3 regions of the Streptomyces sp. NPDC001093 genome follow, and region 3 is predicted to be linked to each of the others. Evidence: riboswitches for the same ligand, from Rfam matches in the RefSeq annotation. Region 3 holds a riboswitch; each other region holds the start of a gene.

Region 1 (2,261 bases), on a different contig from region 3:
TCACTCTGCTGGCCGAAGACACGGTACGCGGCACGGCGGTGTGCGCATCGCCGACCACGACTGCTCGACCGACGTCCCCGGCCTGTACGCGGCCGGCGACACCGCGAGCTGATCTGCGGCGGCTTCACCGGAGGCGGCAGCCACGACGCCGCGTGGGCGGCGTTCTCGGGCAGCTGGGCCGGCCGGGGCGCCGCCGAGTTCGCCACCCGGCGGGTCCGTCCGGACCGTGGGCTGCGACCCGTGGGGACGGCCGGCCTCCGCCCGACCTGTGCCGTGAACGCAGGTCACGGCGAGGTCGTCGCCGCCGTCCAGCGCGAGGTCCTGCCGTACGACCGCAACTACCTGCGGCACGCCGACCGTCTCGAGCCGGCTCTGCGGTCGCTGCACGGGACGCGGTCCGCGGTCCGCGAAGGGCTGGGGGCGAGCGGTGAGGAACTCTTCCGGGCCAGGGAAGCGGCCGCGATGGCGGCCCACGGCCGCTGGATGTACCACGCGGCACTGCACCGCACCGAATCGCGCGGCATGCACTAGCGGGCCGACCGGCCGACGCAGGATCCGGCCCAGCACCATCGGCTGCTCACCGGTGGGCTCGACGAGGTCTGGAGCCGTCCGGAGCCGGCGTCGCGGGCGCTGGTCACGAGCGGAGGCCGAGCCGTGTGATCGAGATCGTCGAGCCGGACCGCTGCATCGCCTGCAACTGGTGCATCGAGGTGTGCCGGACGCGCGTCTTCGATCGCAGTGCCGACGGCGTTCCGTTGATCGCGTGACAGGACAGCTGCCAGACCTGCTTCCAGTGCGAGGCGTACTGCCCGACCGACGCGCCGTTCGTCGCCCCGCTGGTGACCGCGGTCGCTCCGGGCTCGCGCTTCGGCCGTTCACCTGGTGGACCGGCGTTGACAAATGTTCGGGCCGTTGCCTTAACTACTGCCCAGAACGGTCATGAGCGTCAGCGACAAGCCCTGGCTTGCTGACCGGCAACCCTCCCGCCGCGGTGGGGTGCCCCAGGTGACGACCCGGCCGATGAAGTTTCGGTAAGCGCGAGGCCCCAGGGCCGGAACAGTGACGGTGACACCATGTACGCAGCTCCCAGGACGGCCGCCCGCCGCTCCCCGGGCTGCGTACCGTCGTACGCGAACCTGCTCGTCGCCGATCGTGCCGTCGATCTGCTCCGCGTGAACAGCGCACTGTGTACCGCACCGGGCCGCGCCCGCTGTCGGGGCTGACACCTCCCCGCAGCCCCCGCACTTCCTGACGAACACCGCGCCCGCGGTGTGCCCCCTTGCCCTCCCCGCCCCGGTACCTCGCCGTCGTGTGCGCCGCCGCATGCCGCCGTGCTTCCGGGGTGTGTGCCCACCCAGCCGGAGCCCACCATGAGTGAACCCCCTGGTGCCACCGTCACCCTCGCCGAGGCGCCGACCGTCGACGAACCGTCAAAAGCTCTCACAGCCCAGCGGGTTCTTCCGCTGCGGCGGCCAGGCCGCTGGATCCTCACCGCGGTCGTGCTGGTCCTGGTCGCCCAGTTCGTGCACGGACTGGTCACCAACCCCTTCTACCAGTGGGACCGCTGGAGCTACTGGTTCCTGCGCCCCACCATCCTCGACGGCCTGCTGATCACCCTCGAAGTCACCGCCTACAGCGCGGTGCTGGGCCTTGTCGGCGGCATTGTGCTCGCACTGGGCCGGCTCTCGAAGAGCCCGGTGCTGCGCGCGGTCAGCTGGACCTACGTCTGGGCGCTGCGCTCCATCCCGCTCATCGTGGTGCTGATCTTCCTCTACAACTTCAGCGCTCTGTACAAGACGTTGAGCGTCGGCATCCCCTTCGGCCCGGCCTTCTTCTCCTTCGACGAGTCGAGACTCGCCACCGACATGGTCGTCGCCGTCGTCGGCCTCAGCCTCAACGAGGCCGCCTACGCGGCCGAGGTCGTACGCGGCGGCATCCTCTCCGTCGACCAGGGCCAGCACGAGGCTGCCGCGGCGCTCGGCCTGCCGAAGGGCTACCAGTTCCGGAAGATCGTCTTCCCGCAGGCGCTGCGCTCGATCATCCCGAACTACGTCAACCAGCTCATCGGCCTGATCAAGGGAACCTCGCTGGTCTTCTACGTCTCCCTGCTCGACCTGTTCGGCTCCGCGCAGACCATGGGCGCCACCTACCCCGGAGACATCGTGCCGCTGCTGCTGGTCGTCACCGTCTGGTACCTGATCCTGACCAGCATCGTGTCCGTCATCCAGTTCTACGTCGAGCGGCACTACGCCCGCGGTGCC
Region 2 (2,261 bases), on a different contig from region 3:
TTCCAGCCCTCGACGACGAAGGAGATGACTCCGACGCGCGGGGCCTCGTCGCCGAAGAGGGAGAGGATCTTCACCTCGGGGACCTCCGCCAGGCCCTCGCGGACCCTGGCGATCAGGTGCTGCTCACGGGCCACCAGGGTGTCCCAGCCGGCCTCGGTGAGGGCCTTGCATGCGGACGCGATGGAGTAGGCGCCGATCACATTGGGCGACCCCGCCTCGTGCCGCGCGGCGCTCTCGTGCCACTCCACGTCCACACCGCCGTCCTGACGCCGGGTCACCTTGCGGCTGGCGCCGCCGCCCGCGAGGTACGGCTCGGCCGCGCGCAGCCAGTCGGCGCGGCCGGCCAGGACACCGGAGCCGAAGGGGGCGTACAGCTTGTGGCCCGAGAAGGCGACCCAGTCGACGTCCAGGTCACGGACGGACACCGGGTGGTGGGGAGCCAGCTGGGCGGCGTCCAGGACGATCCGGGCGCCGTGCGCGTGGGCGGCTGCCGCCAGCTCCCGTACGGGCCACAGCTCGCCGGTGACGTTGGAGGCACCGGTCACGCAGACGAGGGCCGGGCCGTACGGGTCGCGGTCGGCGAGGGCCCGCTCCAGGGCCGTGACGGCCTGCTGCGGGGTGCGCGGGGCGTTCAGGTAGGTGACACGGGCGCCCTGCCAGGGCAGCAGGGAGGCGTGGTGCTCGGTCTCGAAGACGAAGACCTGGCAGCCGGCCGGGAGGGCACGGGCCAGGAGGTTCAGCGAGTCCGTGGTGGAGCGGGTGAAGACCACCTGGTCGTCGGCGCGGCAGTCCAGGAACTCGGCGACCGTCTGGCGGGCGTTCTCGAACAGGTCGGTGGAGAGCTGGGAGAGGTAGCCGGCGCCGCGGTGGACACTGCCGTAGTACGGCGCGTAGGCGGCCACGTCGTCCCAGACGCGCTGCAGGGCGGGGGCGCTGGCCGCGTAGTCGAGGGCCGCGTAGGTGACCTCGCCGCCGGTGACGAGCGGGACGGTGACATCCCGGCCCAGAACGGGCAGGGGGGCACAAACGGACTGGTCGGCGGCAGCGGTGAAGACGGACATGGGGAACTCCCGTGAGAACGTACGCCGAAGACGACGTACGGAAAGAAGAGAAAAAGGGGGATGCGGAGGCGGGGCTCTGCGGCCCTATCGCATTCGCTTGCTCACGGAAGGCTCCCTCGATGACCAGGACCCCTGGTCCCGCGCTCTCAGCAGCGCGCGAGGGGTCCGCGCTTGCCGTAGACCTCGCTGCCTACGGCCTGGTCCTCACCCGGGGCACCCCGCCACGGACGGAGGGTTGCCGGACAGTCGGCCGGGGCCTCATGACTGTCACTCATGACCTGGTACAGGAACGTACGCGAAATGATCGTCGTCCCGCAACCCGTGTCCGGATCGCGGGACGACCGTCGGTGACCGCTAGGCGTTGCTCGCGGCCACCCAGCGCTCCAGTGTCCGCTTCGCCGCCCCCGAGTCGATGGACTCGGCGGCCCTGGCCATGCCGGCGCGGAGCTGGTCGGCGAGCGGGGCGTCCGTCGGGTCCAGGGCCACGAGGGCCGCCGCGGAGTTCAGCAGCACCGCGTCCCGTACCGGGCCCCGCTCGCCGTCCAGCAGGCGACGGGCGACCTCGGCGTTGTGCGACGGGTCGCCGCCGCGCAGCGCCTCCACGGGGACGAGGTCGATGCCGACGTCCCGCGGGTCGAAGGTCTCCTCGGTGACCTTGCCGTCCCGCACGACCCAGACGTGGGACGTGGACGTCGTGGTCAGCTCGTCCAGCCCGTCGTCGCCGCGGAAGACCAGCGAGGAGTTGCCGCGCTCCGCGAGCACGCCCGCGACGATCGGCGCCTCGCGGACGACGGCCACGCCGACCGCCTGGGCCCGCACCTTCGCCGGGTTGGTCAGCGGACCGAGCAGGTTGAACACCGTCCGGATGCCCAACTGACCACGCGCGGCGCCCACATGACGCAGCGCGGGGTGGAACTTGACCGCGAAGCAGAAGGTGATGCCGGCCTCCTCCGCGACCTCGGCCACCCGTCGGGGCGTGAGGTCGAGGTTGACGCCCAGCTTCTCCAGGACGTCGGAGGACCCGGAGGCGGAGGACGCGGCGCGGTTGCCGTGCTTGACGACCTTCGCGCCCGTACCGGCGACGACCAGTGACGACATGGTCGAGATGTTCACCGTCCTGGCCCCGTCGCCGCCCGTACCGACGATGTCGACGGTACGGCCGGGCACCTCGATCACGTTCGCGTGCTCGTACATGGTGCG
Region 3 (2,261 bases):
TCGGCGAAGATGCCCTCGGTGCGGGCCAGCAGTTTGATGGCGTCCACGACTTCCCCGTCCGTCACGTCCTCCACGGCACCGCCGGTGCGGCGCGTGATGTCCAGGACGTACGGCCCGTCGGCAGGGTTGCCGATGGCGAGGGACTTGGCGATGGTGTTCGGCTTCTGGGGCCGTACGACGTCGTGGCCCGCCTTGAAGGCGGTCGACACCGGCGAGCAGCCCTCGGCCTGCGCACCGAAGATCTTGTACGGCCTGTCCTCGACGAGGCCGAGCCCGACCAGCTCCTGCAGACCCTTGTCGATCTTCGTCAGCTGGGAGCCGGAGGCGATCGGGACCACGATCTGGTCGGGCAGCCGCCAGCCGAGCTGCTCGCAGATCTCGTACGCGAGCGTCTTGGAGCCCTCCGCGTAGTACGGCCGCAGGTTGACGTTGACGAAGCCCCAGCCCTCGCCGGCCGGGTCGCCGATCAGCTCGGAGCAGAAGCGGTTGACGTCGTCGTAGTTGCCCTCGATGCCGACGAGCTCGCCGCCGTAGACCGCGGCCATGACGACCTTGCCCTGCTCCAGGTCGTGCGGGATGAACACGCAGGACCGGAAACCGGCGCGGGCCGCGGCGGCGCCGACGGCACCGGCGAGGTTGCCGGTGGAGGAGCAGGACAGGGTGGTGAAGCCGAAGGCGCGGGCGGCCTCCAGGGCCTGGGCCACCACGCGGTCCTTGAAGGAGTGGGTCGGGTTGCCGGAGTCGTCCTTGACGAACAGGCCGCCGGTGACGCCGAGTTCGCGGGCGAGGTTGTCGGCCTTGACCAGCTTGGTCCAGCCCGGGTTCAGGTTCGGCTTGTCGGCCACGTCGGCCGGGACCGGCAGCAGCGGCGCGTACCGCCAGATGTTCGCGGGGCCGGACTCGATACGGCGGCGCAGCTCTTCGGTGTCGTAGGCGGAGAAGTCGTAGGCGATCTCCAGCGGACCGAAACACTCCTCGCAGGCGAACACCGGACCGAGGGGGACGCGGTGACCGCACTCGCGACAGCTCAGGGCCGCGGCGGGACCGAGGTCTACGGTGGAATCGGTGGAGCTTGCAACTGTCTGCACAGCCATGGAGGCGAGGCCCTTTCTCCTCATCTTCCTCACGACGCACCTCGCCGTGAGACGGATTTGGCACCTTCCCTAGCCGGGAGCCTCGCGGAGCGATCGAGCCTGATCAGGCCGATCTACGAGTACCGACTGGAGGGTTGCCGGGGCTTCATCGGGCCGTGTCCCTCTGCCCCTCTGGATGAGCGGTATGCGGTTGTGAACGCGCTCCGACCCCCGACATGCGATGGTCATCGGCGTTGTTCAAGACTGTAACCGAAGGCCAGGAGAGTTGAGATAGTCGTCCGAACCGCGAGATGGATCACACGGTGCAGCCCGTGCGATCACGAACAGTGAGGAGCCGCAGACCGTGCTGGAAGAAGTCGAGCGCTGGCTGGCCACCCGCTCCTGGTCCGTGGCCGATCGCCCGCTCCACCGGATCCTGTGCGCCAAGCAGCGCACCGGCCAGACGATCAGTGTCGTACTGCCCGCGCTCAACGAGGAGGAGACGGTCGGCGACATCGTCGCCGTCATCCGGCACGACCTCGTCGAGCAGGTCCCCCTCGTCGACGAGATCGTGGTGGTCGACTCCGGCTCCACCGACCGCACCTCCGAGGTCGCCGCCGCCGCGGGCGCGCGGGTGGTTCACCGGGACGAGATCCTGCCCCGCATTCCCGCCGTCCCCGGAAAGGGTGAGGTGCTGTGGCGCTCGCTCCTGGCCACCAGCGGGGACATCGTCTGTTTCATCGACGCGGACCTGCGGGAGTTCTCCTCCGACTTCGTCTCCGGGATCGTCGGCCCGCTGCTCACCGAGCCCGGGGTGGACCTGGTCAAGGGCATGTACGACCGCCCGCTGGGCGGCGCCACCGGTCAGGGCGGCCGGGTCACCGAGCTGATGGCCCGCCCCCTGCTGAACATGCACTGGCCGCAGCTGGCCGGCTTCGTCCAGCCGCTCGGCGGCGAGTACGCGGCCCGGCGCTCGCTGCTGGAACAGCTGCCGTTCCCGGTCGGGTACGGCGTGGAGCTGGGCATGCTGGTGGACGCCCTGCACCTGGTCGGTCTCGACGCGCTGGCACAGGTGGACGTGGGCGTGCGCAAGCACCGCCACCAGGACGGGCAGGCGCTGGGCCGGATGGCCGCGGCGATCTACCGCACGGCCCAGCTCCGGCTGGCCCGCGGCCATCTGATCCGCCC

Evidence for each region. Region 3 has a riboswitch for S-adenosylmethionine ahead of thrC (threonine synthase). Riboswitches for the same ligand answer to the same signal wherever they lie in the genome.
Region 1: linked by a shared signal. The riboswitch ahead of ABT288_RS46865 (amino acid ABC transporter permease) and the one ahead of thrC (threonine synthase) in region 3 are both predicted to bind S-adenosylmethionine.
Region 2: linked by a shared signal. The riboswitch ahead of ABT288_RS32300 (aminotransferase class V-fold PLP-dependent enzyme) and the one ahead of thrC (threonine synthase) in region 3 are both predicted to bind S-adenosylmethionine.

Annotation. Positions count from the first base shown of each region.
Region 1 covers NZ_JBEPBF010000198.1:4,444-6,704, reverse strand. Annotated here, with positions in the region: gene ABT288_RS46875 (hypothetical protein) at 274-531, shown strand; gene ABT288_RS46870 (4Fe-4S binding protein) at 657-767, shown strand; SAM riboswitch class IV at 936-1,044, shown strand; gene ABT288_RS46865 (amino acid ABC transporter permease) at 1,371-2,261, shown strand, end outside.
Region 2 covers NZ_JBEPBF010000083.1:37,741-40,001, reverse strand. Annotated here, with positions in the region: gene ABT288_RS32300 (aminotransferase class V-fold PLP-dependent enzyme) at 1-1,061, opposite strand, end outside; SAM riboswitch class IV at 1,224-1,340, opposite strand; gene trpD (anthranilate phosphoribosyltransferase) at 1,416-2,261, opposite strand, start outside.
Region 3 covers NZ_JBEPBF010000002.1:137,188-139,448, forward strand. Annotated here, with positions in the region: gene thrC (threonine synthase) at 1-1,094, opposite strand, end outside; SAM riboswitch class I at 1,112-1,276, opposite strand; gene ABT288_RS01920 (glucosyl-3-phosphoglycerate synthase) at 1,438-2,261, shown strand, end outside.